DNA from 3 places in the Streptomyces sp. NPDC088246 genome. Region 1 is predicted to be linked to each of the others. Evidence: riboswitches for the same ligand, from Rfam matches in the RefSeq annotation. Region 1 holds a riboswitch; each other region holds the start of a gene.
What was found. Region 1 has a riboswitch for cyclic di-AMP ahead of ACIPEK_RS18935 (NlpC/P60 family protein). Riboswitches for the same ligand answer to the same signal wherever they lie in the genome.

Region 1 (10,257 bases):
CGGAGTCGGCGTTCGCCGAGCGGATGGCGGGCCGCGCGATGTCCTGTGTGAGCCCGGACCTCACCGGCGACGAGGCCTCCGTCGCCGTGGAGGCCCCGCACGAATGCGATGCGTCGATGGAGCGCGACGGCGTGGTGGCGGTGCCGCCGTCCGGGCGGGGCGAACGGTCGTGGTGGCTCGGCCAGTTGGTGGAGGCGACCCCCCTGGCCACCTGGCCGGTGCGGTTCGGTGGCCGCGCCGCGCAGGAGATCGTCGGCCTGCCGGTGGCCGACGGCTGGGCCGAGGAACTGCACGCGGCATGGTGCCGGGCAGCAGTGCGACAGCGGGATCCGGAGTGGGCCCGCGCGCTGCTCGGCGCCCCGTCCGTCCCCCCGTCGAACGGCCCCGGTACGGCGTCGCTCGCCGAGCGGTCGAAACTGCTCGCCATACTTCCCGCAGCCGAACGGGCCGAATGGGTGGCCGACTTCATCGCGGCGCACGGACTGTCGGAGGCCTTCCAGTTGCTGGGGGTCTGCCCGACACCCTGGGCCGGACCACTCGGCCGCTCGGTCGTCGACGCCCTGGACATCGCCCGGGACGCGGGCAGCTACCCCTGGAGTTTCAGCGGCGTGATGGGCCTCGCCGAGCGCTGCCTGAACCCGGCCGAGGCGGACCGCCTGGAGGTCCTCACCACCACCCCGGACGAACCGGAAGACGCCTCACCGGGCGCGAACGGCTACTGGTCGGAGGCATTCCAACGACTGGTCTCCACGCTGCGGCTGCGCTCGGCGATGGACCTGGAACTGATACCGGGCTAAGACCGACCGGCACATGGGGGGGTGGGAGAAGGAGCGGGGCCGGGTGCGTGCAGCTGCAAGGCGGAGGAGGGAAGCAACGCGGAGCGCCGTTGACAGACGACAACGCCGGAAGGGGCCCCCTGGCCCTTAATGCCTTGGGGGAGTGCGTGCCCAGCCCCGCGACGCCGCCCCCCATGTGCCGGTCGGTCCAACGGGGATCGGCGGACTCCGGCCCGAGCGGAATCGGCAGGAACCGGGCGTCTGGGCGGGGGCCAGGTTCCCGGAGGGACCGGAGTGACCGGAGCCCGAGTGGGGCCGGATACCGAGAGCCGAGTGTCCGGCGGGGGCCTGCGGCCGGCCTCGGTCGCCCGGTCCCGGGTAAGCGGCACGGGCGTGCCGGGGGCCGGGGAGGCCAGGGAGGCCCAGGACGGGCCCGGGGACTCGGGGGCCAAGTGTCCGACAGGGGCCGGGACCCGGGGCGGGGCCGGGACCCGGGACGGGGCCGGGACTCGGCCGGCGGGGCCGGGACCCGGGGCGGGGCCGGGACCCAGCCGGCGGGGCCGGGACCCGGGGCGGGGCCGGGACCCAGCCGGCGGGGCCGGGCAGCGGCTCGGGCCCGGTGTCCGACGTGGCCAGTGGCTGATCCCAGGCACCCGGTCCCGGGCGCAGCCCGCAGAGTCGGCCGCAGGAAGTGACTCCGGGCAAGCAGCTCCAGGGGCAAGCGGCCCCCGCCGGCCACCCCCGCGCAGCCGTCACCCGGCACACCGCCGCAAGGCAGACGGGCCTGTCGGCCCGCTGCCTTGCGGCGGGGAGAGGTCAGGCTTCCGCGTGGTGGCGGACGTTCGCGTTGACCCAGTCGACGATCGACGCCGTCGTCGCACCCGGGGTGAAGATCTCCGCGACGCCCTGGTCCTTCAGCGGTGCGATGTCCGCCTCCGGGATGATGCCGCCGCCGAAGACCTTGATGTCCTCCGCCTCGCGCTCCTTCAGCAGCTCGATCACCTTGGCGAAGAGCGTGTTGTGCGCACCGGAGAGGATCGAGAGGCCGATCGCGTCGGCGTCCTCCTGGATCGCGGTGTCCACGATCTGCTCGGGCGTCTGGTGGAGCCCGGTGTAGATGACCTCCATACCGGCGTCGCGCAGCGCCCGCGCGATCACCTTGGCCCCGCGATCATGGCCGTCCAGGCCCGGCTTGGCCACCACCACACGGATCGGACCGGTCACACCCATCACTGCCTCCACATGCGTCTCCCGTGCCTGAAGGGCCAGGGATGTGAACGAACGTTATCGACAGCATCCCGCAACCCGCCGTTTCGCGGTGGACGGGGAGGGGGAAATCACACGTGGGACATGTTCACCGGGCGCCGTTCCCGCTTGACGCGGCACACCTGCCGTGCGGGACCGGCCGCCAGGGGAGCCGCCAAGAGGTCGCCGTACCACCGCGCTGCCAGCCGCGCGGCACGGTGGTACGGGCTGCCGATCGTTCGCCGGTCACCACCGGTGAGCAGGGGCCTGCGAATCGGAGCCGAACCCCGGCCGGATGGCCGGGGTTCGGCCGCCCGTACCTCCGCAACGGCATCCCATGAGGGCATACGGGGACCGGAGCCGCCTCCCCGCTTGCCGAAGCAGGAGGTCGGCCATGAAGGTCCTGCCTTTCCTTCCCCCATTGCTGCGCCGGCCGTGTCTGTGCCGCGCCCGGCTGCCATCCGCGCTGCTCAAGGCCACCGCACTCGAACTGGTGGTGCTCGCCGGGCATGTGCTCCTCTACCCCACCGGCATCGCCGGGGAGCGACGGCCCCCGCAGCGCCCGGCGGAACCGACCACCACACCCCCCACCGCCCCGGCCGGGACCTCCGCCCTCCCCGCCGAGGGCGGCGAGCCGCCGCCCGTCGTGCTCCTGCACGGCTTCATCGACAACCGCTCGGTCTTCGTCCTGCTCCGCCGCTCCCTCGCCCGGCACGGCCGGCGCCATCTGGAGTCACTCAACTACTCGCCGCTGACCTGCGACATCCGTACGGCGGCCGAGCTGCTCGGGCGGCACGTCGAGGAGATCTGCGCCCGCACCGGACACCACCGGGTAGACATCGTCGGGCACAGCCTCGGCGGCCTGATCGCCCGTTATTACGTACAGCGGCTGGGCGGTGACCAGCGGGTGCGCACCCTGGTCACCCTCGGCACACCGCACGGGGGCACGTCCGTCGCCCCACTGGCCAGCGCTCACCCCATCGTGCGCCAGATGCGTACAGGCTCCGCGCCGATCGAGGAACTGCGCAGGCCGGCGCCCGGCTGCCGCACCCGGTTCGTGAGCTTCTGGAGCGAGCTGGACCGGGTGATCGTCCCGGCCGAGGCGGCCTGTATCGACCATCCGGATCTCGACGCGTTGAACGTACGCGTCAGCGGCATCGGCCATCTCGCGCTCCCGGTGCACCCCACCGTCGCCGCCGCGGTCCGGCAGGCGCTGGAATCCCGCCAATCGGTGATCGAATCCACAGGAACCACAGGAACCACAGGAACAACAGGACCAACAGGAGCAGCAGGGGCCGCTTCGGTGGCTTGACCGGACCGGCCCGGCCTCACCGCACCCCGCCGGAGGGCCCAAAAATAGAACGCGTTTCGAACATAGAGCCAAGGCTGTGTGGACAGCCCGTCGAAAGACGGCCGATTGCCCGTTTCCTGAGCCGCCCGAGCCTGCCGAAGATTGTCGACGTCACGTACCGCCGGGTACAGTCGCGCCCACTGCTCCCCCTGGGATCCCTCCGTCGGACCCCAGACCACAGGTCCTGCTGCCGAGGCGAGAGAGAAGTTGGTGAACGACCAGCACCCCCACGCCGGGTACGCCGGATACGACAGCCAGGCCACCGGCAGCTTCGACAGCGACCCGCTCTTCGGCTCCCTTCCCGGCAGCTACGACGGCACGTACGGCAGCGGCTACGAGACCGGCCATGCCGGGTACAGCGGCCAGTACGACTCCACGCAGTGGGACACGGGTGCACACCCCACCACCTCGTACGACGCCTACGCCCCGTACGCAGCGGAGTCCCAGCAGTACGCCGCAGGCCCCACGTACGACACCACAGCCACCTGGACGCCCGGAGCCGACTACGGCACGGCAGCGGCCACGGCCGACGCCGCTACCGCCACCTTCGCCGAAATTCCGGCCCAGGGCGGCGCCCCGGACACCACGGGCCAGTGGGACACCAACGGCTGGCACCAGACCGGCCAGTGGGCGACGACCGACACGGCCGCGCACGACACCGGCGCGTACGACGCCACCGCCTGGAACACCGGCGCCACGCCCGAGCAGGAACAGCAGACCGCGCAAACCGCGCAGATGTTGCACGAGGCTCCGGCGACACACGAGGCATACGAAGCACAAGAGGCGCACGAGGCGCACCAGTCGTACGATCCCTATGCCGACCAGGGCTCCTTCGACCCCTACGAGCCCCAGCGCACCGCCGAGTTCAGCCTCCCGGAGACGGGGGCGAAGACGGAGACGGGGGCGGAGGCCGACTTCGACACCGACGTGCGCGAAGCCGCCGCCGACGACACGGCCGACGCCGCGCCAGACACCCACCGCCCCATCGGACGCCCCGCCACCCGCAGCGGTGGCGGCGGCAGTCGCAGTCGGCGGCGTTCCCCCGCAAAGCGTTCCGCGCTCCTCACCGTCGCCATTCCCTCCGCCTGCGTGATGAGCGTGGCCGGTATCGCCGCGGCTTCCGTCAGCGGACTGGGCGACGAGGACAAGAAGGACAACAACACCACAATGGCGGCCGCCGACCCCGGCTCCGTCAAGCCGGTCGCCGCCAACAACAAGCTGGACACCCAGCTCGCCAACCTCAGCGCCGACGCGGAGAACTTCGCCGACCGCGCCAGCCGCACCCAGGAACGCATCGACCTGAGGGAGCGGCAGGCCGCCGAGAAGAAGAAGCGCGAGGAAGAGGCCGCCCGCAAGGAGGCGCTGCGCCCCAAATTCCTCCTGCCGGTCGCGCGGCACGGCCTCAGCGCGTACTTCGGCCAGGCGGGCGTCAACTGGATGTCCGTGCACACGGGCATCGACTTCCCCGTCTCGTACGGCACGCCCGTGATGGCCGCGACCGACGGCACCGTACGCACCCAGCTGAACAGCGCCTACGGGAACATGGCCATCGTCACCATGGCCGACGGCACCGAGACCTGGTACTGCCACCTCAGCAGCACCAGGATCCGCTCCGGCCCGGTGAAGGCCGGCGATGTGATCGCGTACTCCGGGGATTCGGGGAACTCCACCGGCCCGCACCTGCACTTCGAGGTACGGCCCGGGGGCGGAGCGGCAATAAACCCGCTGCCCTGGCTCCGCAGCCACGGCCTCGACCCGACCTGAGCCACCCGGCGGCCGGTGCAACTGCCCGGCCGCCCACCCGGCTACCGCACTACAGCTTCTCGACCGGCGCGTACCGCAGCAGCAGCTTCTTCGGCCGCTCGTCCCCGAAGTCGACCGTCGCCTTCGCCTGGTCGCCGACACCCTCGACCGCCGTGACCGTGCCGAGCCCGAACTGGTCGTGCGTGACCCGGTCCCCGACCACCAGCGTGACCGTCGGCTTGTCCGAGGTGCGCCGGGTCGCGAAGCCCGAGGGGCCCGACCGGGCCCGCGACGAGGACAGCGACGACGTGATCCCCGACGTCGGTCCGGCCGGGGCCGCCATCGGCCCTGTCCGCTTCCACTCCAGGTGCTGGTCCGGGATCTCCTCCAGGAATCGCGACGGCGGGTTGTACGAGGGCTGCCCCCACGCGCTGCGCATCGCCGCCCGGGTCAGATAGAGCCGCTCGCGGGCCCGGGTGATCCCGACGTACGCGAGCCGCCGCTCCTCCTCCAGCTCCTTCACCTGTCCCAGCGCGCGCATGTGCGGGAAGACGCCGTCCTCCATGCCGGTCAGGAAGACCACCGGGAATTCGAGGCCCTTCGCGGTGTGCAGCGTCATCAGCGTGATGACGCCGGAGCCGTCCTCGTCCTCGTCGGGGATCTGGTCGGAGTCGGCGACGAGCGCGACCTTCTCCAGGAACTCGGCGAGTGTGCCCGTGCCCTCCTCGCCGGACTCACCCCGCTCCTGCTCGAATTCGAGGGCGACGGCGGCGAGTTCCTGAAGGTTCTCGATGCGGGTCTCGTCCTGCGGGTCGGTGGATGCCTGGAGCTCGGCGAGGTAGCCGGTGCGCTCCAGCACTGCCTCCAGAACCACCGCCGGGCCCGCGCCGGACTCGACGATCGTGCGCAGCTCCTCCATCAGCGTGTTGAACCGCTTGACGGCGTTTGCCGACCGGGCCGCCATGCCGTACGCCTCGTCGACCCGGCGCAGCGCCTGCGGGAAGGTGATCTTCTCGCGCATGGAGAGCGCGTCGATCATCGCCTCGGCACGGTCGCCGATGCCGCGCTTGGGAACATTGAGGATGCGGCGCAGCGGGACGGTGTCCTCGGGGTTGGCGAGGACCCGGAGGTAGGCCAGGACGTCCCGGACCTCCTTGCGCTCGTAGAAGCGCACGCCGCCGACGACCTTGTAGGGCAGTCCGACGCGGATGAAGATCTCTTCGAAGACACGGGACTGCGCGTTCGTACGGTAGAAGATCGCGACGTCGCCCGCCTTGGCGTCGCCCGCGTCGGTCAGCCGGTCGATCTCGTCGGCGACGAACTGCGCCTCGTCGTGCTCGGTGTCGGCGACGTAGCCGGTGATCCGGGCGCCTGTGCCGGCGTTCGTCCAGAGGTTCTTGGGGCGGCGGCTCTCGTTGCGCTCGATGACCGCGTTGGCAGCGGACAGGATCGTCTGCGTGGAGCGGTAGTTCTGCTCCAGGAGGATCGTGGTCGCGTTCGGGTAGTCCTCCTCGAACTGGAGGATGTTGCGGATGGTCGCGCCACGGAAGGCGTAGATCGACTGGTCCGCGTCACCGACGACGCACAACTCGGCGGGGGCGTCACCCTCGCCGGCCGGGCCGACGAGTTCGCGCACGAGGGTGTACTGGGCGTGGTTGGTGTCCTGGTACTCGTCGACAAGGACGTGCCGGAAGCGGCGGCGGTAGTGCTCGGCGACATCGGGGAACGCCTGGAGCAGATGGACCGTCGTCATGATGATGTCGTCGAAGTCCAGCGCGTTGGCCTCGCGCAGCCGGGACTGGTACATCGCGTAGGCCTGGGCGAGGGTCTTCTCGAAGCCGTCCGCGGCCTGCCCGGCGAAGGTCTCCTCGTCGATCAGCTCGTTCTTCAGGTTGGAGACCTTGGCCGTGAACGACTTCGGCGGGAAGCGCTTCGGGTCGAGCTCGAGGTCGCGGCAGACGAGAGCCATCAGCCGCTTGGAGTCGGCGGCGTCGTAGATCGAGAACGACGAGGTGAAGCCGAGCTTCTTCGACTCACGGCGCAGGATGCGTACGCACGCGCTGTGGAAGGTCATGACCCACATGGCGTTGGCGCGCGGTCCGACGAGCTGCTCGACGCGCTCCTTCATCTCGCCCGCGGCCTTGTTGGTGAAGGTGATCGCCAGGATCTGGCCGGGGTGCACCCCGCGCTCGGCGAGGAGGTGGGCGATCCGGTGGGTCAGCACCCGGGTCTTTCCGGAGCCCGCCCCGGCGACGATGAGCAGCGGGGAGCCCGCGTGGACCACGGCGGCGCGCTGCTCGGTGTTCAGCCCGTCGAGGAGCGCTGCGGAGTCGATGACGGGGCGGTGCGCGCCGTCGCGGTAGTACGCGTCCCTGGGCGGCGGGGGCCCGTCGAATACGCCCGCGAAGAGGTCCTCCGGCACCGCTTCGGGTGCGGAGTCCTCGGGGGGCGGCGGGGGCTCTTCCTCCGAGTGCTGGAGGCCGGCCAGGAAGCTGTCGTCAAAGAGGCTGCTCATCGCTTGTCGAGTCTAGGCCGCCGCAACGACACACGACGGCCGCATGACGAACCGGACCCGACGGCCGGGCACACAAAGGCAGCGGTCACCCACTCCACGTAAGCGAATACGGGCCCTCGTCGGCCCTTGCCGCCCCCACTTCAGCAAGGTCACGAAAACGTATCGGGCATATCGAACATCGACCTTCACAGCAGCACCACGGGTTGGCTAGCGTGCCCGACCGGGCGGCCCGTACCCCCTGAGGCGAACCACGCCGAGCGGGCGCCCACGCCGAATCCGGCCTGCCCTCACGGGAGTTCGGAACCGGGGACCCACACGCAGCACCGGGGTGAATCGGTCCTTGTCCCCCACTCGGACCGTAGGGCAGCCTTCCGTTCCGCCCGAACCCGACAGCTAACCCGGTAGGCGGTCCACGGAAGGAGATGCCGGCCTTGGCATCACATCGCAAACCGCGCACCCGGGTGCGCACCACCACACCGGCCGTGGGGCTCACCACGGCGGCACTGGCGTCCGTGACCCTGCTCTCCGCACAGAGCGCCACGGCCGCCCCCGCCCCGAAGCCCAGCATCGAGGACGTCCAGAAGAAGGTCGACGACCTCTACCGGCAGGCGGGCACCGCGACCCAGCAGTACAACCGGGCGAAGGAAGCCTCCGCCACCCAGCGCGCCAAGGCCGACGCCCTGCTGGAGGACGTGGCGAAGCGCGCCGACAAGCTCAACGACGCCCGCAGGACGCTCGGCGCCTACGCGGCCGCACAGTACCGCACCGGCTCCATCGCACCGAGCGCCACCTTCTTCCTGGCCGACGACCCGCAGGCGTACTTCGACCAGAGCCGGCTGATGAGCCGGATGACCGGTCAGCAGCAGAAGGCGGTCACGGACTTCCGCACGCAGCAGGCCAAGGCGTCGAGGAAGCGTGCCGAAGCGGTGCGGAGCCTGGAGACACTGACCTCGGCACAGACCACGCTGCGCACCAGTAAGCAGAACGTCCAGAAGAAGCTGGGAGAGGCACGCGCGATGCTGTCGAAGCTGACCGCCGAGGAAAAGGCGCGGCTCGCGGCGCTGGAGCGCAAGAAGGAGGCGGAGGCCGAGCGCAAGGCACAGGAGCTGGCGCGGCAGCAGGCCGCCGCCAGGGCGGAGGCGGACCGCAAGGCCGCGGAAGCAGCGAAGGGGGCGGAATCCGGCAGCGGTACGGGCACGGGCACCGGAACCGGCTCGGGCAGCAGCGCCACCACCAAGGCGGAGAAGGCCCTCGCCTTCGCCGCGGCCCAGATCGGCAAGCCGTATGCATGGGGCGCGACGGGCCCGTCCTCGTACGACTGCTCCGGGCTCACTCAGGCCGCCTGGAAGGCCGCGGGCGTCGGCCTCCCGCGCACCACCTGGGACCAGGTGAAGACAGGCACCCGGATCGCGACGGCCGATCTGCAGCCGGGCGACCTCGTCTTCTTCTACGACGACATCAGCCACGTCGGCATCTACAAGGGCGACGGAATGATGATCCACGCGCCGAAGCCGGGGGCGAATGTGCGCGAGGAGTCGATCTACTACATGCCGATCCACGGCAGCGTGCGCCCGTCGTAGCGGCTCACGCCCCTGGACCGACCGGCAAATGGGGGGTGGGTGAAGGAGCGGGGCTGGGTGCGTGCAGCTGCAAGGCGGAGGAGGGAGTCAATGCGAAGGGGGTCCCCCATGCCTTCAGGGCCCTTCAGGGCTATGGGGGAGTTGGTGACTGACGACAACGCTGGAGGGGGTCCCCCTGGCCCTTAAGGCTTAAGGCCTTGGGGGAGTGCGTGCCCAGCTCCGCGACGCCCCCCATGTGCCGGTCGGTCTTATGCCTTCACCTGCCGGACGGGCTTGGATTCCACGCCCGCCCGGCAGCGTGGGCGGCACGGACCGGCTCAGGTCCAGAGCGTGGCGATGAAGATGTTGGCGAGCGTCAGCCCGCCCACCGCCGCGAAGGCGCCCTTGTCGACCTTCTCCTCGTCCCGCTTGATGTAGACGAGCGCGAGGATCACGACCAGGAGCAGCAGCTTGACGCCGATCTTGATGTTGTTCACCTGGTGGTCGTCGGCCTGGTTGAGCCCGACCAGCGCGACACCGGTGACCAGCATCGTCAGCGCGCCGTGCAGCATCGCCGGGACGAACCGGGCCGCGCCCGTGCCCATCGCCTTCATCTGGGTCAGGAAACCGCCCAGCAGAGAGGCGATACCGATGATGTGCAGGGCGACGAAGACATTGATGAGTACGTCCATGGGTCCGCAGCCTAGCCCCGGCCATATCACCATCCCGCAGGCGGGTGCGACTTCCTGGCACTTCACTCGCGTCTGCACCAATTGCCTGACTCTGGTGTAATTTTTCCGATCAATCCACGACAATGCCGCGCCAACTTCGACCAATAGGCGTCATTACGACTCTTCCCCGCGCCCCGGGTTTAGCGTCCTGACCAGGTGACCGGCTTCACCGCCGCTCCGTACCCGGACGGCAGACCGGTCACCCCGCCGAGACGTCCGGCGGCGGGCCACTCCCCCTGTTGGTGACCCGCCGCCGGGCCTCGGGCGGGCCCGCCGGTAGTCCCCGACGGGCAGTCGCCAGGAAGGACGCACGCCCCCGTGGCAGCGCACCGGAAAC
Region 2 (10,257 bases), on a different contig from region 1:
CGTCCTCGGCGAACAGCTAGAACAGCCTCTGGTCTGGGACTTTTAGTGGATCACTAGGATGGCTCCCCATCATAACCTTCTGTACGTCCTGTACATTTCTTACAGACGCTTGTGCAGATCCCCGTACAGCTCCGGAGGAAAGGCAACGCCATGCTGTTCCGCCCCACCGCCCGTTACGTGCTGCCCGAGTTCACCGAGCGCACGACCAACGGGACGCGCACCCTGGATCCGTACTCCAAGCTGCTCGCCGAACGGATCGTCTTCCTCGGCACCCCGGTCGACGACACCGCGGCCACCGATCTGATCGCCCAGTTCATGTATCTGGAACACGACACCCCTGACCGGCCCATCTCGCTCTACATCAACTCCCCCGGCGGCTCGTTCGGAGCCATGTCCGCGATCTACGACACGATGCAGTACCTCACCTGCGAGGTGGAGACCTACTGCCTCGGACAGGCCGGTTCCTGCGCGTCCGCACTGCTCGCCGCGGGCGCTCCCGGCCGGCGGCACGCACTGCCCGGCGCCAGGGTCGTCGTGCAGCAGCCCGAGCTCACCGAGCCGGTTCAGGGCCAGCCGTCCGATCTGGAGATCGAGGCACAGGAATTGGAACGGGTCCGCAAGATGATCACCACACTGCTGGCCCGTCACACGGGCCGCAGCGCAGAGCAGATCGCCACCGACATCGAGCGCGACCTCATCCTCGACGCGGCGGGCGCCAAGGCGTACGGCCTGGTGGACCACATCATGGAGAACCGGAAGTCGTCACTCCCGCCGCACAGCGCGAAGTGAACGCCCGATGCAGCCACCGGAGTTGCCGCCGCTCCCCGCACTGACGCGCGCCGAGGGGGAGTTCATCGACTGCTACCTCGAAGTCCTGGACCAACTGGGCCGGATCAACCCGGCCCGCGGCAGCGACACCTACGGCGCGCTGCGCGCCGCACAGGCACTGGCCTCACGGGCGGGCGCACTGCGGGACGCCCTCGCGTTGATGCATGAGCGCGGCGAGGCGCAGATCCACGCCGCCACCTTGGCGCGGGCGCTGCGCGTGCTGGACGGGGAACGGCGGGCCGGACGCGTCACCGTACCCCCCGCTCAGGCCAATTGAGCAGCCCACTTCGTCTCCGACCCCGGCCGGGTCCGGCCAACTCCCCCTGCCCTCACCTCCGACGGGGTTCGCTCAACCCACTCCGCCTCCGACTCCGACGGACTTCGCTCAACTCCCCTGCGCGACACGCCCGGCAGGCACATCGAAATTCCTAGCTCGTTCGGCGTAGGGATTCCCCCTCGCGAGCGACATCTCAACTTGCGTTTTTTGCGGGACAGTGAGCGGAATCTATCCTTCCACCCCTGGTGCGAGACCGGTCCGACTGACCTGCACGGCCGTCGAAATCATCAGCCCCACCCAAACGGGTCATCAGTGAGGAGACTCACATATCTTCGTTTCCCCTCGGAAATCCGGCAGTCGGTGCGTCAAGATCCCTGGGACGACAAGCCCCCGCCACCGCGGCGGGGCGGTCCGGGCGGACGCCGAGTCCTGCCGCCGCCCGGATGCCTGGTCGACAGAAGTGGATCGGCAGGAGTGGAGGACCCGAGCACAACGGGTCGACCGGAACACCGGTCGACCCTCGGGGTGAAGCCGCCGAGCGCGGCCGGGCAACTTCGCCAGCCCGAACCCGACAGGTCATCCTTCACAGGCGGCTGACGAAGGGTTGCGCATGGCTGCGCAGGTTCATGTCCCGTCTCTGCTCGCCCGGGCCGGCACGGCCTCGGTTCTGACACTGGCCGCCGTCGGCGGCACCATGCTTGCCCCGGGCGCCACGCCCCAAGCCCAGGCAGCGACCCTCTCGATGAAGGCACTCAACGTCGCCGCGTCGAAGAAGGGATCGCCATACGGGTGGGGGGCCACCGGCCCCAACCGCTTCGACTGCTCGGGCCTGACGGTCTATTCGTTCAAAAAGGCGGGCAAGAAGCTCCCGCGCACGGCCCAGCAGCAGTACAACAAGAGCCGCCATATCTCGGCCTCGCACAGGCAACGCGGCGACCTGGTCTTCTTCCACTACGGCCGCAGCATCTACCACGTGGGGATCTACGCAGGCAAGGGCAGGATCTGGCACTCGCCGAGGACCGGCGCGGTGGTCCGGCTGGAGAAGATCTGGACGAAGAGCGTCTATTACGGGCGAGTCCGCTGATGCCTGTCCGGCGGATCAGGCCCGCGCCCCCGGCCGTGATCCACCGGACAGGCCCTGGTCTCCGCCGCTGACCCGCTCGTTACTCAGTGCAGCAGGGGGCCGGACACCAGCACCAGCCCCAGACCGGTGAGCGCCGCGCCGCTGCCGCCCTCGATGGCGCGGGCGGTACGCGGCCGGCGCAGCCACCGGCCCAGTCGGTCCACCATGAGGGCCACTGCGGGAAACCAGATCAGCGCAAGCAGCACCACGATCATTGCGAGCAGCAAGGTCCTCGGGAGCGGCGGCTGCCCGTCGGGAACGAACTGCGGCAGCAGACTCAGGAAGAGCACCGGCGCCTTGGGATTCAGGGCGTTGGTGAGGAAGCCCTGGCGCAGTGCTCGTACGGTTCCCTGCCCTGCTGGTTCGTCCTCGGCCTCGCCCGCCCTGCCCGTGGTGCGGCGCCGAGCCGCGTACAGGGCGCTGATGCCGAGGTAGAGGACGTAGGCCCCGCCGAGCAGCTGAACGGTGCGGAACAGTACGGGCAGCGTCACCAGCACAGCGGCAAGCCCGGCGACGGCCAGCGCGGTGTGCACGAGGAGTCCACCGGCAACACCCAGCGCGGTCGCCACCCCCGCTGACCGGGAGGCGAGCGCGTTGCGTACGACGACGGTGAAGTCCGCGCCCGGCAGTGCGACCATTCCAGCGGCGACCCCGATGAAGGCGATCAATTGTGCGTCCATGGGTCCACCCTGGCCCGGCAGAGCCTTTAGCGTGTACTTGCAATCTTCTGGGTCTGCCAAAAGGAACGCTTAATGTACGACCCGACACGGCTCGCGGCGCTGGTGGCAGTCGCGGAGGCGGGATCGATCACCCGGGCCGCCGCCCGACTCGGCTACACCGCGCCCGCGCTCTCCCAGCAGATCGCCAAGCTGGAGCGGGAGGCGGGCGCCGCCCTGCTGGTGCGCCACCACCGAGGGGCCCGCCTCACGGCCGCCGGTGAGCTGCTGGTCGGACGCGCACGGCGGATCCTCGACGAGATGGACCTGGCCCGCCACGAACTGGCCCGTCTCTCCGGACTCTCCGGCGGACGCCTCCGGGTCGGCACGTTCACCACCGCGGGCATCCATCTGTTGCCGCCGGTGTTGAGCGCCTTCCGTCGCGCCCACCCGGATGTGGAACTGGCGGTCACCGAGTACGAGCCGCCGGACGGGGTCACGGCTGTGGCCGCCGGCGAAGTCGATCTTGCGCTGACCCATGTGTACGAGCCGGCTGCCGCAGCGGCCTGGCCCTCCGGGGTATTCGCCGAACCGCTGCTGGTCGAGGAACTGGTCCTGATCACGGCGGTCGGGCAGATGCTGTCCGAAGCCACGGGGAGACTGCCGGTGACGGAACTTGCGGGGCGGCCGCTGGTCAGCAGCGCACCGACGCATCCACCGCGCCGCGGGGTGGAGCAGGCGTTGGCCGAAGCAGGGGCGACACCCGCCGTGGTCTGCGAGTCGCCCGGCTATGCGCTGGTGTGTGCGCTGGTCAGCGCGGGCATCGGAATGGCTGTCGTACCGGAGATGGTTGCCGCGATGTCGTCGACGCCGTTGTCCGTGCGGCGGCTGGAACCCGCTTCGTTCCGGCGGACGATCTCGATGGTGCACCGCGGCGACCGGGCGAGCGCCGCGGCGGCAACACTCCAGGCGCTGTTGCGCAGTGGGTTCGGGCGCGCGGCCCGGGCGCAGCGGCCGGGCGGCGAGGGCGGGTGATCACGCGATCGGGAGACAGGGAGGCGGCGGTTCGCAGGGGCGGTCAGCTCTGCACGGGGCTGCTCCAGGGGAGCGCGATCCAGACCGTCTTGCCGCCGTCGGCAGTGGGGGTGACGGTGAGCCGGCCCCCGCGCTCCTTGGCCAGACAGCGAATGATCACCATGCCGCGTCCGTTGTCCTGCTGAACGGCGGCGGGCAGCCGCCGGGGCCGGCGCGGGTGACTGTCCGTCACACCCAGATGCAGCTGTTCCTCCCGCTCCAGCCTGAGGTCCACGGTGAAGGTGGGCGACTGTCCGAAGGTGTGCTGGACGGCGTTGGTCGCGAGTTCCGAGACGATGAGTCGGATACTGTCGGCGAACTCGGTGTCGATGGCCAGACCCCATTCGGTCAGCACCCCTGCCACATATCTCCGGGCCGACGAGACCGAGACCGGATCGCTCGGCAGAGTGACGCTTGCTTCCTGATGGTCTGCCATGGCGAGCCGCCCCTTTTCCACGTGGACCGACCCGCGACCGGTCCCGGTTGTGCTTCGCGCCAGATTGCCACTGATGCTGCCCTCTGTGACGGCGATCCACCAAGATATGCATATATCTGTCGCTCAATGCGGTGAACCCTGCCACGCGAGACCGTATGCGGGCGTCACACTGTCCGCTCGGCAGAAGAGGGAGGGAGGCCGAAGATGCAGCACGGCCCTGCGGTGAGGCGCCGCAAGCTCGGGGAGGAGCTCCGGAGCCTGCGCCATGCGTCCGGACTGACGAGCCGGGACGCCGCACGAATGCTCGGCTGGCACCAGTCGAAGGTGAGCCGGATCGAGACCGGCGTCAGTGGGATGCGGCCGGCCGATGTGACCCGGCTGCTGGACGCGTACGGCGTGGACGACACACAGCTGCGGACGCTCCTGGCGGCGCTGGCGGGTTCGGCGGGCGGTGGCGGCACCGGGTGGTGGCATGCCTATCGCGGTCTGATCCCGCCGCAGTACCGCGACTTCATCAGTCTGGAGTCCCAGGCGCGGACCGCGCGGACCTTGGAGACCTCGGTGGTGCCGGGGCTCCTGCAGACGGCCGACTACGCACGTGCCGTGACCCGGGCCTCGCTGGACGGGTTACCCGCCGGCCAGCTGGACTCGCTGGTGGAGGTACGGCTCGCCCGGCAGGGCGTGCTGCGGACCGATCCGCCGCTGCGACTGAGCGCGGTGCTCGACGAGGCGGTGCTCCGGCGCGAGGTCGGCGGGCGCCGGGTGATGAGAAACCAGCTGCGTCATCTGACTCGCGTGGCTCAACTGCCCCATGTGGAGCTTCAGTTGCTGCCGTTCTCGGTCGGTGGCTATGCCGGCCTCACCGGCCCTTTCGTTATCTTCTCATTTCCGAACACTTCTGATCTGGACGTGGTAGTTCTCGACCATTTGACGAGTAGCCTCTATCTGGAGCGGAAAGAAGACCTTGAGGCGTACAGCTCGGCCTTCCGCACGATGCAGGCACACGCGCTGTCGCCGGAGCACTCGTTGGACCTCATCGCCACGATCGACCGCGACGGTCGGTGACCCTGGACTGCCCGAGGGGGGCTCATGTCGGATTGCCTCGCACAACACGAGTTACGGTGGCGGCGCAGCAGCCGCAGCACGGGTATGAACAACTGCGTGGAGGCCGCGCCGTTCGGAGGCGGGCGGCTGGCCGTGCGGGACTCCAAGGATGTGTCCAGGCCACCGCTGCGGTTCTCCGCGGCGGCCTGGACATCTTTCGTCTCCGGTCTGCACCGGGGTTCGGTCAGCTGACGGGAGCGGTCCGCCGTACGATCGCCACGGCGGTGGCGATCTGCTCCTGGGTCAGATCGGCTCGCGCTGTCAGCCGCAGCCGGGAGACACCGTCCGGCACCGATGGCGGCCGGAAGCATCCCACCGCGATTCCCGCGGCGCGACAGTCGGCCGCCCAGCGCACCGCCGCGTCCGCCGAGGGCGCCCGCACCGAGACCACGGCCGCGTCGGGGCGGACGGCGGTCAGACCGGCCTCGGTCAGCCGCTCGTACAGAGCGGTGGCGACCGCACGGGCCCTGCCGGCGCGTTCCGGCTCGCGACGGATCAGCCGCAGGCTCCCGAGAGCCGCGCCCGCCGCGGCCGGTGCGAGGCCTGTGTCGAAGATGAACGTACGGGCCGTGTTGACCAGGTGTTCGATGACCCGGGCCGGACCGAGGACCGCCCCGCCCTGGCTGCCCAGGGACTTGGAGAGGGTGAGCGTGGTGACGATTCCCTCGCCGCCCGCGAGACCGGCGGCGGCGAGCGCACCCCGGCCGCCCTCGCCCAGCACTCCGAGGCCGTGCGCGTCGTCGACGAGCAGTGCGGCGCCCTCCGTCCGGCAGGCGTCGGCCAGTTCGGGCAGCGGCGCGGCGTCGCCGTCGACCGAGAAGACCGAGTCGGTGACCGCCAGCGCGCGTCCCCCGTGGGCCTGCAGGGCCTTGCGCACGGCATCGGGATCGGCATGCGGGACGACGGCGATCTCGGCCCGGGAGAGCCGGCAACCGTCCACGATCGAAGCGTGGTTGCCCGCATCGGAGACGATCAGCGAGCCGCGGCCGGTGAGCGCGGTGAGGGCGGCGAGATTGGCCGCGTAGCCCGATGACAGCACCAGGCCCGCCTCGAAACCGCAGAAATCGGCCAGCTCGCGTTCGAGTTCGGCGTGCAATGCGGTGGAGCCGGTGACGAGCCGCGATCCGGTCGCCCCCGCTCCCCACCTGCGCGCGGCCTCGGCCGCGGCGGCGGTGACCTCGGAGTGCCGGGTCAGGCCCAGATAGTCGTTGCTCGCGAGGTCCAGCAGTTCTGGTTCGGCGGGCCGAGGGCGGAGCGTACGGACGAGCCCGGCGTCCGCGCGGCGGCGCGCCTCGTCGTCGATCCAGTCGAACGGAGCGAAGGGCATGAGCGGTCCCTTTTGTAGGCAGCTCACAGACCCTAACCGGGCGCGCAGCAGGTCATGGTGTGGCAATACACACACCTCAGACGGGCTCTGTTGTCCGGTTCCTCCTTGGCTGCGGGCGGTGCCGTAGGCCAGGATCAACGCCATGGACCTCCTGAACACGCTGGTGGACAAGGGACTGCGGCGCGAACTGCCGACCCGCGAAGAAGCACTCGCCGTACTGGCGACCTCCGACGACGACCTGCTCGAAGTGGTGGCCGCGGCCGGAAAGGTGCGCCGTCAGTGGTTCGGGCGGCGCGTGAAGCTGAACTATCTGGTCAATCTCAAGTCCGGGCTCTGCCCCGAGGACTGCTCGTACTGCTCGCAGCGGCTCGGCTCGAAGGCCGAGATCCTCAAGTACACCTGGCTGAAGCCGGACGAGGCGTCGAAGGCCGCCGCCGCCGGGGTGGCGGGGGGCGCCAAGCGGGTGTGTCTGGTGGCCAGCGGTCGCGGACCGACGGACCGTGATGTCGACCGGGTGTCGCAGACCATCGAGGCGATCAAGGAACAGAACGAAGGCGTGGAGGTGTGCGCCTGCCTCGGTCTGCTCTCCGACGGACAGGCCGACCGGCTGCGGTCGGCGGGCGCCGACGCGTACAACCACAACCTCAATACGTCCGAGGGGACGTACGGGGACATCACCACCACCCACACCTATGCGGACCGGGTGGACACCGTGCAGCAGGCGCAGGCCGCCGGGCTCTCGGCGTGCTCCGGGCTGATCGCCGGGATGGGTGAGAGCGACGCCGATCTGGTCGATGTCGTCTTCTCGCTGCGCGAGCTCGACCCGGACTCGGTGCCGGTGAACTTCCTGATCCCGTTCGAGGGCACTCCGCTGGCCAAGGAGTGGAACCTCACCCCGCAGCGGTGTCTGCGCATTCTGGCGATGGTCCGGTTCGTCTGCCCGGACGTGGAGGTGCGGCTCGCGGGCGGGCGCGAGGTGCATCTGCGCTCGATGCAGCCGCTCGCGCTGCACCTGGTCAACTCGATCTTCCTGGGCGACTACCTCACCAGTGAGGGACAAGCGGGGCAGGCGGATCTGGACATGATCGCGGACGCCGGTTTCGAGGTGGAGGGAGCGGGAACGACGACGTTGCCTGCGCACCGCGCTCAGGCGGGTGGCGGCTGCGGTTCGCATGACGGGGGATGCGCACCCTGTGGCGACGCGCCCACAGAACCCGCTGCCGAGCCCAGCGGGATTCCGGCTGCACGCACGGACCTGGTGGCAGTCCGCCGTCGCGGCGCGGGTACGGATGTCGCCCCCAATGCCTGAGACCCTCTCCCCGGCCGAACTGCGGTCCCTGGACCGGGCCCACGTCTGGCATCCGTACGGCCCGATGCCGGGGCGTCAGGAGCCGCTGGTCGTGGAGTCCGCGTCCGGGGTACGGCTCCGGCTCGCCGAACCGGCCCACGGGCAGCACGAATTGGTCGACGGCATGTCGTCCTGGTGGTCGGCGGTGCACGGCTACAACCATCCGGTGCTCAATGAAGCGGCACGCGGTCAGCTGGACCGGATGAGTCATGTGATGTTCGGCGGGCTCACCCATGAGCCCGCCGTGCGGCTGGCCACGCGGCTGGTCGAGATCACCCCGGAGCCGCTGCAGCATGTCTTCCTCGCCGACTCCGGGTCGGTGTCGGTCGAGGTCGCGGTGAAGATGTGTCTGCAGTACTGGCGCTCGGTCGGGCGGCCGGCCAAGCAGCGGCTGCTGACCTGGCGCGGCGGCTATCACGGGGACACCTGGCAGCCGATGTCGGTGTGCGACCCCGAAGGTGGCATGCACGAGCTGTGGTCGGGCGTACTGCCCCGGCAGATCTTCGCGGACGAGCCGCCGGCCGGCTTCGACACGGAGCCGGATGCCGCGTACGTACAGCACCTGTGGGAACTGATCGCGGAGCACGCCGACCGGCTGGCCGCGGTGATCGTGGAACCTGTGGTACAGGGCGCGGGCGGTATGCGGTTTCACTCCCCCACCTATCTGCGAGTGCTGCGCGAGGCATGCGACGCGCATGACGTGCTGCTGGTGTTCGACGAGATCGCCACCGGTTTCGGCCGTACGGGGAAGCTGTTCGCCGCGGAGCATACGGGGATCTCGCCCGACGTCATGTGCGTGGGCAAGGCGCTGACCGGCGGCTATCTGACGATGGCGGCGACACTGTGCACCTCGCGGGTGGCGGAGGGCATCTCGCGCGGCAAGGTACCGGTGCTGGCGCACGGGCCCACGTTCATGGGCAATCCGCTCGCCTCCGCGGTGGCGTGCGCCTCCATCGACCTGCTGCTCGGCCAGGACTGGGAGAAGGAGGTCGAGCGGATCGGCGGCGGGCTGCGGGACGGTCTCGCCCCTGCGGCGGAGCTGCCCGGGGTACGGGATGTGCGGGTGCTGGGCGCTGTCGGCGTCGTACAGCTCGATCACGAGGTGGACATGGAGAACGCGACCCGGGCGGCGGTACGGGAGGGCGTGTGGCTGCGGCCGTTCCGCGATCTCGTCTATACGATGCCGCCGTATGTGACCGGTGACGAGGATGTGGCGCGGATCTCCCGCGCCGTGTGCGCGGCTGCGCGGGAGGGCTGAGATGACGGTTCTGGTGGTGACGGGTACGGGCACGGAGATCGGCAAGACGGTCGTGACCGCGGCGGTGGCGGCGGCGTGCCGGGATCGCAGTGTGGCGGTGCTCAAGCCCGCGCAGACGGGCCTGGCCCCCGGTGAGCCCGGGGACGCCGCAGAGGTGGTGCGGCTGGCGGGCGGCCATGTGACCGCGGTCGAACTGGCCCGGTTCCCCGAGCCGTTGGCACCCGCCACGGCCGCACGCAGGGCAGGTCTCCCGCCGGTACGGCCGCACGAGATCGCCGAGGCGGCCGAGAAGCTGGCGAGCGAACACGATCTGGTGCTGGTCGAGGGTGCGGGGGGACTGCTCGTACGGTTCGACGACGACGGCGCGACCCTGGCCGACGCGGCACGGCTGCTGGGCGCACCGGTCCTGGTCGTGGTGGAGGCCGGACTGGGCACGCTCAATACGACCGCGTTGACCTCGGAGGCCCTGCGGGCCCGGGGACTGGAGTGCCTCGGTGTGGTGGTGGGCAGCATGCCCGCCGAGCCGGACCTCGCGGCGCGCTGCAATCTGGCGGACCTTCCGGTGGCTGCGGGCGCCCCCCTGCTGGGTGCCGTACCGGCCGGTGCGGGGGCGCTGGCGCCTGCCGACTTCCGTGTCCTGGCCGGGAGTTGGCTGGCGGCGGACCTGGGCGGTAATCGGCCGGCCGATTGAGCGGCTGAGCCGCGCGGGACGCGGGAGAATCGAAGTAGCCGTACCTTTCCGGTCGAGCGTCGTGTCGAGGAGGTCCGTCATGCGTCTGCGCAGCACGAAAATCCCGGAGGACGCGGTGCACCACCCCGTCTTCGC
Region 3 (10,257 bases), on a different contig from region 1:
AACTCCGCTGCTGGGTGTACCCGGCGTCCCGGAACACCTTGATCATCTTGTTGTTTGCGGGCAGCACCTCGGCAGCGAAGCGGCGGATGCCGCGCTCGCGGGCGACGGCCGCAATGTGTTCGAGGAGCGCCGATGCCACGCCCCGGCCCTGATGCGCGTCCTGAACGAGGAAGGCGACCTCGGCCTCGTCGGCGGGCGCGGAAGCGGGCCTGCCCCGCTCGTCGATCCGGTCGTAGCGGACGGTCGCGATGAACTCGCCGCCGACCGTGACCGCGAGCCCCACCCGGTCGACGTAGTCGTGATGGGTGAAGCGGTGCACGTCCCTGTCGGACAGACGCGGGTACGGGGCGAAGAAGCGGTAGTACTTCGACTCGTCGGAGACCTGCTCGTAGAAGCTGACCAGCCGTTCGGCGTCGTCCGTGGTGATGGGCCTGATCCGGGCGGTTCCTCCGTCGCGGAGGACCACGTCCGCTTCCCAGTGGTCGGGGTACGCGTGATGCGGACTCTGCTCCGGCGAGGGCTGCATGCGCAAAGACTACGGCTCCGTCAGCGGTCGCGTAGGTCTTGGGGCCGGGGCAGTCTGAGGGGGCCGATCTGCGGTGGAGCACGGGTTGTGGGCGTTCCGCAGGCCGGCCGGAGCATCGCGCACCACATGAGAGACTGGTCTAGACAACCATTGATTCGTGAAGGGCAGAACCATGGCTGAGCGCCGCGTCAACGTCGGTTGGGCCGAGGGCCTGCACGCCCGCCCCGCTTCCATCTTCGTCCGTGCCGCTACGGCTTCCGGCGTCCCCGTGACGATCTCCAAGGCCGACGGCAACCCGGTGAACGCCGCCTCCATGCTCGCGGTGCTCGGTCTCGGCGCGCACGGCGGCGAGGAGATCGTGCTCGCGTCCGAGGCCGACGACTCCGAAGCCGCCCTGGACCGTCTGGCGAAACTGGTCGCCGAAGGGCTCGACGAGCTTCCGGAGACCGTCTGAACCATTTTCCGCAAGAGAGCCGCGGCACCCTTATTGAGGGCTGCGGCTTTTTCGCATCCCTGACCCGGGACGACCGGAGCAAATTCAGGCAACCCAAAGGAAGCCCTCGAAGAATTACGACTCTTTGCATACGGCGTAATTGTTAATTCCGAATGCCCGCGATATTTGCGGAATGTTGCGAAGTCCTCACCCGGTCGGCGCGGCGCAGCCGGTGCGCGGCCGCGGCCCTTTCGGCGTGCCGGGTGGCCAGTGCCCTGGCCCGTTCCGCGTCACGCCGCGCCACCGCGTCCACAATGGCCCCGCGCTCGGCCCAGGAGTCCACCGGGCGGGCCGACTGCTCGACCGTGTACATCCAGGCGATCTTGTGGCGGAGCTGGGTGAGCAGCCCGATCAGGCCGGGGCTGCCGCAGGCCTGCGCCAACGTCTCGTGGAACCAGCCGCCCAGCGAGCGCAGATCCTCCCCCTCGCCGCGCCGGGCCCGTTCCTGGCCGAGCCTGACCAGACCACGCAATACCTTGAGATGCGCCTCGGTGCGGCGCTGCGCGGCGCGGGCGGCGCCCAGCGGCTCCAGCAGCATCCGGACCTCCAGGAGGTCGGCGGCCTCCTGCTCGGTGGGCTCGGCAACGCAGGCGCCCGCGTGCCGGCGGGTGACCACGAACCCCTCGGACTCCAGGGTGCGCAGCGCCTCCCGTACCGGGACACGGGAGACCCCGTAACGGCGCGCAAGCAACTCCTCGGTGAGCCGGCTGCCGCGTTCGAAGACACCCGAGACGATGTCGTCACGGATTGCCATGCATACCGAATGCGCCGGAATGCGCATGTCCGAACCTCCGCCTTAATCCCCGCGAAACGCGGCCGACCGACGCCTGCTCTGTGACCCTATTGCAATGCGGCCGAATTTCCGATGCCGGGTGGAAATTCATGAATATCTTTTGGCCACGGGACGGTTCGGGGAGCAGGTACCGCAGGCGGGCGCGGGGGCCGGGCACGGCGAAGGCCCCGGCGTGCGGGGCCTTCGAAGGGGTGCTGCGAGTGGAGCGTCGGTCAGACGTTGACGCCGTGGGCGCGCAGGTACGCGACGGGGTCCATGTCGGAGCCGTACGACGGCGTGGTCCGGGCCTCGAAGTGGAGGTGCGGGCCGGTGGAGTTGCCGGTCGAGCCGGAGAGGCCGATCTGCTGGCCCGCGCCGACGCTCTGGCCGACGGAGACGCCGATCAAGGAGAGGTGGCCGTACTGCGTGTACGTGCCGTCCGTCATCCGGAGCACGATGTTGTTGCCGTACGCACCTCCCCAGCCGGCCTCGACGACCGTACCGGCGCCGACGGCGACGACGGAGGTACCGGACGCGGCGTGGAAGTCGATGCCCGAGTGACTGCCTGAGGACCAGAGCGAGCCGCTGGACTTGTAGCCGGTGGTGACGTACGAACCGGCGACCGGGAGCTGGAAGTAACCCAGGCGGGTGCGTTCGGCGGACCGGGCGGCGCGGGCCTTCTCGGCGCGCGCCTCGGCCGCGCGCTTCGCGTCGACATCGGCCTTCTTCTTGGCTTCGGCCCTCTTCTTGGCCTCGGCCTTCCGCTGGGCCTCCACCTTCGCCTTCGCCGCGACATCGGCCTGGCGCTTCTGCGCGTCGGCCTGGGCCTCGATCTGGCCGGCGAGGGTGCCCTCGATGGCGATGACCTGGTTCAGGCCGGTCTCGCTGACGGAGGAGTCCGCGGCGAGGGCCGGAGAGGCCATGCTGCCTATGACGCCGGTGGTGGCCAGAGCGGCGACGCCGGCGATCTTCGCGCTGCTGCGCGTCAGTCGGCTCGGGGCACGATGCTTCCCGGTGGCACGGGTGAACGCCATGAAGTGGCTGATCCTTTCCTTCCTTCTCGCCTACCGGGTTAGCTGACGGGTTCGGAGCAGGAAGGTCTCCTACGGACGCCCTGGCCCCATCCGGGCTCAGGCATCCGATTCACCCCAGGGACTGCATGGGTCCCCGGCTCCCCAGGCTCGCGCCTGACGGGGACTCGGCGATGGCTGCCCGGTACGTCACGGATGCGGCATACGAGTGACGGACAGCCCAGCCGACGCTAAGCGGGGTGACTTACATTCACCAAACGGACAGGCCGTTTTGTAGCGCATCCCACAGGGCAGACAGGCAACCTCCCTACCGAAATGGACAAAAAGGAAGACTCCGGAGAGATTTCGCTCACAGGAGTCTTCCTTTAGTCCCGATATGCGGACATATGACGGGTCGATGGGCCGGCCGTTGCCTTCGGCGCTCGGTCGAATGTGAAAGTCGACCGGTGGACTGTTACACGCAACGGGCCGGCCGGGCGGGGGTCGCCCGCCTCTGCCCGGACGGTCGTCCGGTGTCGGGTATGCCCGTCAGCCGGCCACCACCGACACCTCTCCGATGCCCAGGGCCCGGACCGGCTCCTCGATCTGTGACGCGTCACCGACGAGGATCGTGACCAGCCGGTCACCCGGGAAGGCGTTGACCACCGCAGCGGTCGCCTCGACCGTGCCGGTCTCCGCGAGCCGGGCGTACAACTGTGCCTGGTAGTCGTCCGGGAGATGCTGCTCGACCTGGTCGGCGAGGGTGCCCGCGACCGAGGCCGCCGTCTCGAACTTCAGCGGTGCGACACCCACGAGGTTCTGCACGGCCGTCTCACGCTCTTCATCGGTCAGCCCCTCGGCCGCCAGGGTCCGCAGGACCGTCCACAGGTCCTTCAGCGCCGGTCCCGTGGATTCCGTGTCCACCGATCCGCTGATGGCGAGCATGGCGGCACCGGTCGCCCCCGAGGCGGAATCCGGGGCCGACGACCGCAGCACCTGGGCGAAGGCCCGTACGCCGTAGGTGTAGCCCTTCTCCTCGCGCAGCACACGGTCCAGCCGGGAGGTGAGCGTGCCGCCCAGGCAGTACGTGCCCAGCACCTGGGCCGGCCACACGCTGTCGTGCCGGTCGGCGCCGATCCGGCCGATCAGCAGCTGCGTCTGCACCGCGCCCGGACGGTCGACGATCACCACTCGGCCGGTGTCGTCGGCGGTGATCGGCGGGGCGGGACGGGGCTCCGCGGTGTCTCCCGACCAGTCGCCGAGGGTATCGGCGAGCAGGGCGTCCAGGTCGATGCCGGTGAGGTCGCCGACGACCACGGCGGTCGCCGTGGACGGCCGGACGTGGGCGTCGAAGAAGGCGCGCACGGCCGCCGAGTCGATCCGCTCCACCGTCTCCTCGGTGCCCTGGCGCGGGCGCGACATCCGCGCCGCGGCCGGGAAGAGCTCCTTGGAGAGCTGCTTGGCGGCTCGCCGGGCCGGGTTGGCCTGCTCGTGCGGGATCTCGTCGAGCCGGTTGCGTACCAGCCGTTCGATCTCGCTGTCGGCGAAGGCGGGCGCCCGCAGCGCCTCGGCGACCAGCGCGAGCGCCTTGGCCAGCCGGGAGGCCGGGACCTCCAGGGAGACCCGGACGCCGGGGTGGTCGGCGTGCGCGTCGAGGGTGGCGCCGCAGCGCTCCAGCTCGGCGGCGAACTCCTCGGCGGTGTGCTTGTCGGTGCCCTCGGACAGCGCCCGCGACATGATCGTGGCCACGCCGTCGAGGCCCTCGGGCTCGGCGTCCAGCGGGGCGTCGAGGAAGATCTCGACCGCCACGACCTGCTGGCCGGGGCGGTGGCAGCGCAGCACCGTGAGGCCGTTGGGCAGGGTGCCGCGCTCCGGCGCGGGGAAGGCCCAGGGGCGGGCGAGGCCGGGGGCCGGCTGCGGGTGGTACTGCATCGAAACTCCAGTCGCGGCAGCGTCGGTCACTTGTCCGCTCCTTCGTGCGCGTCGGTGTCGTCGGCGCCGTCGGCGCCGGTCTCGGTGTCCGCTGCGTCTGCGGGCTCGGCCGATTCGACCGGCTCGTAGACCAGCACCGCCCGGTTGTCGGGGCGCAGCTGGGCCTTGGCGACCGCCTGGACCTCTGCCGCGGTGACATCGAGTACCCGCCGTACGGCGGTGAGGGCGAGCTGCGGGTCGCCGAACAGCACGGCAAACCGGCAGAGTTCGTCGGCGCGGCCCGCGACCGTACCGAGCCGGTCCAGCCACTCGCGCTCCAACTGGGCCTGCGCGCGTTCCATTTCCTCGGGCGTGGGGCCCTCGGCGGCGAACCGGGCAAGCTCCTCGTCGACCGCCGCCTCGATCTGCGGCACCTCTACGCCGCCGGACGTCTTGACGTCCAGCCAGCCCAGCGAGGGCGCACCGGCCAACCGCAGCAGCCCGAACCCGGCCGCCACGGCCGTGCGGTCACGGCGGACCAGGCGGTTGTGCAGCCGCGACGACTCGCCGCCGCCGAGCACGGTCAGCGCGAGGTCTGCCGCGTCACATTCACGGGTGCCGTCGTGCGGCAGCCGGTAGGCGGCCATCAGCGCCCGCGCCGGAACCTCCTCACGCACCTCTTCGCGCAGCTGCTCGCCGATGGTCTCGGGGAGCGTGCCGTCGCGCGGCGGCTGCTTGCCGTCGTGGGACGGGATGGAGCCGAAGTACTTCTCGATCCAGGCGAGGGTCTGCTCGGGGTCGATGTCGCCGACGACCGAGAGCACCGCGTTGTTGGGCGCGTAGTACGTACGGAAGAAGGTACGGGCGTCCTCGAGGGTCGCGGCGTCCAGGTCCGCCATCGAGCCGATCGGTGTGTGGTGGTATGGGTGACCCTCGGGGTAGGCCAGTGCCGTCAGCTTCTCGAACGCCGTGCCGTAGGGGACGTTGTCGTAGCGCTGGCGGCGCTCGTTCTTGACGACGTCGCGCTGGTTCTCCATGGACTCCTCGTCGAGCGCGGCGAGCAGCGAGCCCATCCGGTCGGCCTCGAGCCAGAGAGCCAGCTCCAGCTGGTGCGTGGGCATGGTCTCGAAGTAGTTGGTGCGCTCGAAGCTGGTGGTCCCGTTGAGCGAACCGCCGGCTCCCTGCACCAGCTCGAAGTGTCCGTTCCCCTTGACCTGGCCGGAGCCCTGGAACATCAGGTGCTCGAAGAGGTGAGCCAGACCGGTGCGTCCCTTGACCTCGTGGCGCGAGCCGACGTCGTACCAGAGGCAGACCGCGGCGACCGGGGTCAGATGGTCCTCGGAGAGCACCACGCGCAGGCCGTTGGCCAGACGGTGCTCGGTCGCTGTCAAGCCGCCGGAGCCGGCCTGGGCTGTGGCCGTGTGACCCATGGGCATGTACGTCCCTTCGATCGCGATACTGGATTTCCTGCGAGACCTCCCACTGTAAGCAAGCGCACAGACACCTGGCGAAGTTCCCATACCGCGGAAGTTCGCGTGAAAGAGGGGCGCATCCCCTGCGGGACGGGTCGTGAAACCACCTCGGCAGGGGTCGGGAACGGCTCTTGGGACGGGTCGAGGTCGGCGATGTCAGTGCGGCGGTCCACAATGGTCCGCGTCAGAACCTGAGGTTGCCCGAACAGAATCCGTGAAGGAGTCGCAGCAGCGATGGCCCGCCGCAGCACGAAGACCCCGCCGCCGGACGACTTCGAGGAGAAGATCCTCGACATCGACGTCGTCGACGAAATGCAGGGCTCCTTCCTTGAGTACGCGTACTCGGTGATCTACTCACGGGCCCTGCCGGATGCCCGTGACGGCATGAAGCCGGTGCACCGCCGCATCGTGTACCAGATGAACGAGATGGGCCTGCGCCCCGACCGCGGCTATGTGAAGTGCGCCCGTGTCGTCGGCGAGGTCATGGGCAAGTTGCACCCGCACGGCGATGCGTCGATCTACGACGCGCTGGTCCGTCTGGCGCAGCCGTTCTCCATGCGGCTCCCCCTGGTCGACGGCCACGGCAACTTCGGCTCGCTCGGAAACGACGACCCGCCGGCCGCCATGCGGTACACCGAGTGCCGGATGGCCGACGCGACGTCACTGATGACGGAGTCGATCGACGAGGACACCGTCGCTTTCCAGTCGAATTACGACGGTCAGGAGCAGGAGCCGACCGTTCTCCCCGCCGCGTACCCCAACCTCCTGGTCAACGGGTCGTCCGGGATCGCGGTCGGCATGGCGACCAATATGCCGCCGCACAACCTGGGCGAGGTCATCGCCGCCGCCCGCCATCTGATCAAGCATCCGGGTGCGGACCTGGAGACCCTGATGCGGTTCGTCCCCGGTCCCGATCTGCCGACGGGTGGCCGGATCGTGGGCCTGGGCGGCATCAAGGATGCGTACGCCGGCGGGCGCGGCACGTTCAAGATCCGTGCGACCGTCGCCGTGGAAAATGTGACGGCGCGCCGCAAGGGTCTGGTCGTCACCGAACTTCCCTTCGCCGTCGGCCCGGAGAAGGTGATCGCCAAGATCAAGGATCTGGTCTCGGCGAAGAAGCTCCAGGGCATCGCGGACGTGAAGGACCTGACCGACCGCGAGCACGGCCTGCGCCTGGTCATCGAGGTGAAGAACGGCTTCGTGCCGGAGGCCGTGCTGGAACAGCTCTACAAGCTGACTCCGATGGAGGATTCCTTCGGTATCAACAATGTGGCACTGGTCGACGGACAGCCGCTCACTCTGGGCCTCAAGGAGCTCCTCGAGGTCTATCTCGACCACCGCTTCGACGTGGTGCGCCGACGCAGCGAGTTCCGCCGGGGCAAGCGTCGCGACCGGCTGCATCTGGTCGAGGGCCTGCTCGTCGCGCTGATCGACATCGACGAGGTCATCCGGCTCATCCGGTCCAGCGACAACTCGGCGCAGGCGAAGGAGCGGCTCATCGAGCACTTCTCGCTGAGCGAGACCCAGACGCAGTACATCCTGGACACCCCGCTGCGCCGGCTGACCCGGTTCGACCGGATCGAGCTGGAGAGCGAGCGGGACCGGCTCAACACCGAGATCGACGAGCTGACCGCCATCCTCGAATCGGACACCGAGCTGCGCAAGCTCGTCTCCTCCGAACTGGCAGCGGTCGCCAAGAAGTTCGGAACCGACCGGCGTACGGTGCTGCTGGAGTCGGCTGGTTCGCAGGTCGCCTCGGTGCCGCTCGAGGTCGCGGACGACCCGTGCCGGGTGCTGCTGTCCTCGACCGGCCTGCTGGCCCGTACCGCCAATGACGATCCGATCGTCTTCGCCGAGGACGCCAAGCGAGCCAAGCACGATGTGATCGTGTCGGCCGTACCGGCGACGGCCCGTGGCGATGTGGGCGTGGTGACGTCCACAGGGCGGCTGCTGCGGCTTGTGGTGATCGATCTGCCCCAGTTGCCGGACACCCATGCCGCGCCCAACCTTTCGGGCGGTGCGATGGTTTCGGAGTTCCTCACGCTGGAGAGCGACGAGGAGGTCATCTGCCTCACCACGCTCGACGAGGCCTCCCCCGGCCTGGCGATCGGCACTCTTCAGGGGGTCATCAAGCGGGTGGTGCCGGACTACCCGTCCAACAAGGACGAGTTGGAGGTCATCGCCCTCAAGGACGGTGACCGGATCGTCGGCGCGGCCGAGCTGCGTACGGGCGAGGAGGACCTGGTCTTCATCACGTCCGACGCGCAGTTGCTGCGCTACCCGGCGGCACAGGTGCGGCCGCAGGGCCGGCCCGCGGGAGGCATGGCGGGGATCAAACTCACGGCGGATGCCGAGGTGATCTCGTTCACGGCGGTGGATCCGGCGGCGGACGCCGTGGTGTTCACGGTGGCGGGCTCGCACGGCACGCTGGACGACTCGGTGCTGACGTCCAAGCTCACCCCGTTCGACCAGTATCCGCGCAAGGGCCGGGCCACCGGTGGGGTGCGCTGCCAGCGTTTCCTCAAGGGCGAGGACGTTCTGGTGTTCGGCTGGGCGGGCGCGACGCCCGCCCGGGCCGCGCAGAAGAACGGCACGCCGACCGAGCTGCCGGAGCCCGACCCGCGGCGTGACGGTTCGGGGACGCCGCTGGCCAAGCCGGTCGCGGTGATCGCGGGGCCGGTGTAGGCAGTCGGCCGACGACGGGTGGCCTGCCGCTACGCGTCGTCGTCGGGCCGGTGCACGTACCGCAGGACGCCCCACATGCTTCGTTCATGTGCGGCGTCCTGCGCCGTGTCAGGCGTCGGTGCTGCGCTCTCGCGGCAGTCGGCCAGCTCCTTGTGAAGCTGCTCCGGATCGATGCCTGAGCCGATCAGCACCAGCTGCGTGAGGCGCGGTTCGTCGCGGGTCCACAGCTGCGGGTCGAACCGCAGGAACCTGCCGACCGCGTGCAGGACGTACTTGTTGCCGCGGTCGCCCACGCCGAAGTCGACGAACCCCTTGATCCGGTAGAGACCCTGCGGCCTGGAGTCGAGAAACTCCATCAATCGGCGGGGGTTCATGGGGACGTCAGCGGTGAAGGACACGCTCTCGTACGCCGCATGCAGATGGTGACCGTGACCGGCGCCGGCCTCTTCCTCGGCCCGCTTCGCCAGGAGCAGATCCTCGAAAGTGAGCTGGCGCGCCTTCTCCTCACCGTCCGGCCGCAGCGCCGGATCGAAGAGCAGCTCGGGGTCGATGCGTCCGTACGTGGCGCAGATGACGGCAGCCGCGCTGCCACCCGCCGCTGCGTCGCCGAACGGGGCACCTGCCGCAGCGATGACGTCCCGGATACGGGCCTGTTCCTCGCTCCCGACCCGATCGGTCTTGTTGAGCACGACAAGATCGGCGACAGCGAGATGGCGGTCGATCTCCGGATGGCGCTCCCGGCTGGCATCGAACTCTGCGGCATCGACGACCTCCACCAGTCCCCCGTACACGATGTGTGGGTTGTCGCTGGCCAGGAGCATGCGCACCAGCTCCTGCGGCTCCGCCAGTCCGCTGGCCTCGATGACGATCACGTCGAGGCGGGCGGCGGGCCGGGTCAGCGTCTCCAGGAAGGTGTCGAGTTCGCTCACGTCGACCGCGCAGCACAGGCATCCGTTGCCCAGCGAGACCGTCGAGCCGACCTGCCCCGAGACCGTCATGGCGTCGATCTCGATGGAGCCGAAGTCGTTGACGATCACGCCGATCCGGTTTCCCGCACGGTTACGGAGGAGGTGGTTGAGCAGTGTCGTCTTGCCGGATCCCAGGAACCCCGCAAGGACGATGACCGGGATCTGCTGCTTGCGGGGCGGGGACGACGGGCTCAACGGGGACCTTCCTCGGGGACGTCAGGGCGCCGGGACCGGCTGCGGCGGGGGCGTACCGACGTATCGGGCCGCCGGACGGATGATCTTCGAGTCCTCCGCCTGTTCCAGGATATTGGCGCTCCAGCCGACCACCCGCGCCGCGCAGAACGTCGGCGTGAACATCTCGCGCGGCAGCCCGCACAGCTCCATGACGACTCCGGCGTAGAACTCCACGTTGGTGTGCAG

Region 2: it holds a riboswitch for cyclic di-AMP, as region 1 does, so the genes downstream of both, ACIPEK_RS31050 (C40 family peptidase) here and ACIPEK_RS18935 (NlpC/P60 family protein) in region 1, are expected to answer to the same signal.
Region 3: it holds a riboswitch for cyclic di-AMP, as region 1 does, so the genes downstream of both, ACIPEK_RS19695 (M23 family metallopeptidase) here and ACIPEK_RS18935 (NlpC/P60 family protein) in region 1, are expected to answer to the same signal.

What each region holds. Positions count from the first base shown of each region.
Region 1 covers NZ_JBIURV010000012.1:170,123-180,379, reverse strand. The annotation lists gene ACIPEK_RS18960 (DUF5691 domain-containing protein) at 1-797, shown strand, start outside; gene ACIPEK_RS18955 (cobalamin B12-binding domain-containing protein) at 1,593-2,006, opposite strand; gene ACIPEK_RS18950 (esterase/lipase family protein) at 2,416-3,333, shown strand; gene ACIPEK_RS18945 (M23 family metallopeptidase) at 3,583-5,136, shown strand; gene pcrA (DNA helicase PcrA) at 5,186-7,630, opposite strand; cyclic di-AMP (ydaO/yuaA leader) riboswitch at 7,889-8,054, shown strand; gene ACIPEK_RS18935 (NlpC/P60 family protein) at 8,053-9,210, shown strand; gene ACIPEK_RS18930 (hypothetical protein) at 9,528-9,881, opposite strand; gene ACIPEK_RS18925 (NlpC/P60 family protein) at 10,239-10,257, shown strand, end outside.
Region 2 covers NZ_JBIURV010000027.1:2,801-13,057, forward strand. The annotation lists gene ACIPEK_RS31040 (ATP-dependent Clp protease proteolytic subunit) at 154-789, shown strand; gene ACIPEK_RS31045 (hypothetical protein) at 797-1,105, shown strand; cyclic di-AMP (ydaO/yuaA leader) riboswitch at 1,532-1,712, shown strand; gene ACIPEK_RS31050 (C40 family peptidase) at 1,716-2,189, shown strand; gene ACIPEK_RS31055 (LysE family translocator) at 2,273-2,908, opposite strand; gene ACIPEK_RS31060 (LysR family transcriptional regulator) at 2,981-3,919, shown strand; gene ACIPEK_RS31065 (ATP-binding protein) at 3,963-4,394, opposite strand; gene ACIPEK_RS31070 (helix-turn-helix domain-containing protein) at 4,599-5,459, shown strand; gene ACIPEK_RS31075 (DUF397 domain-containing protein) at 5,484-5,690, shown strand; gene ACIPEK_RS31080 (8-amino-7-oxononanoate synthase) at 5,683-6,825, opposite strand; gene bioB (biotin synthase BioB) at 6,968-8,134, shown strand; gene ACIPEK_RS31090 (adenosylmethionine--8-amino-7-oxononanoate transaminase) at 8,127-9,431, shown strand; gene bioD (dethiobiotin synthase) at 9,433-10,122, shown strand; gene ACIPEK_RS31100 (class I SAM-dependent methyltransferase) at 10,202-10,257, shown strand, end outside.
Region 3 covers NZ_JBIURV010000013.1:108,557-118,813, reverse strand. The annotation lists gene ACIPEK_RS19710 (GNAT family N-acetyltransferase) at 1-526, opposite strand, end outside; gene ACIPEK_RS19705 (HPr family phosphocarrier protein) at 699-980, shown strand; gene ACIPEK_RS19700 (GntR family transcriptional regulator) at 1,123-1,800, opposite strand; gene ACIPEK_RS19695 (M23 family metallopeptidase) at 2,025-2,825, opposite strand; cyclic di-AMP (ydaO/yuaA leader) riboswitch at 2,839-3,005, opposite strand; gene ACIPEK_RS19690 (M16 family metallopeptidase) at 3,351-4,733, opposite strand; gene ACIPEK_RS19685 (M16 family metallopeptidase) at 4,760-6,148, opposite strand; gene ACIPEK_RS19680 (DNA topoisomerase (ATP-hydrolyzing) subunit A) at 6,419-8,869, shown strand; gene ACIPEK_RS19675 (CobW family GTP-binding protein) at 8,899-10,032, opposite strand; gene ACIPEK_RS19670 (citrate synthase/methylcitrate synthase) at 10,054-10,257, opposite strand, start outside.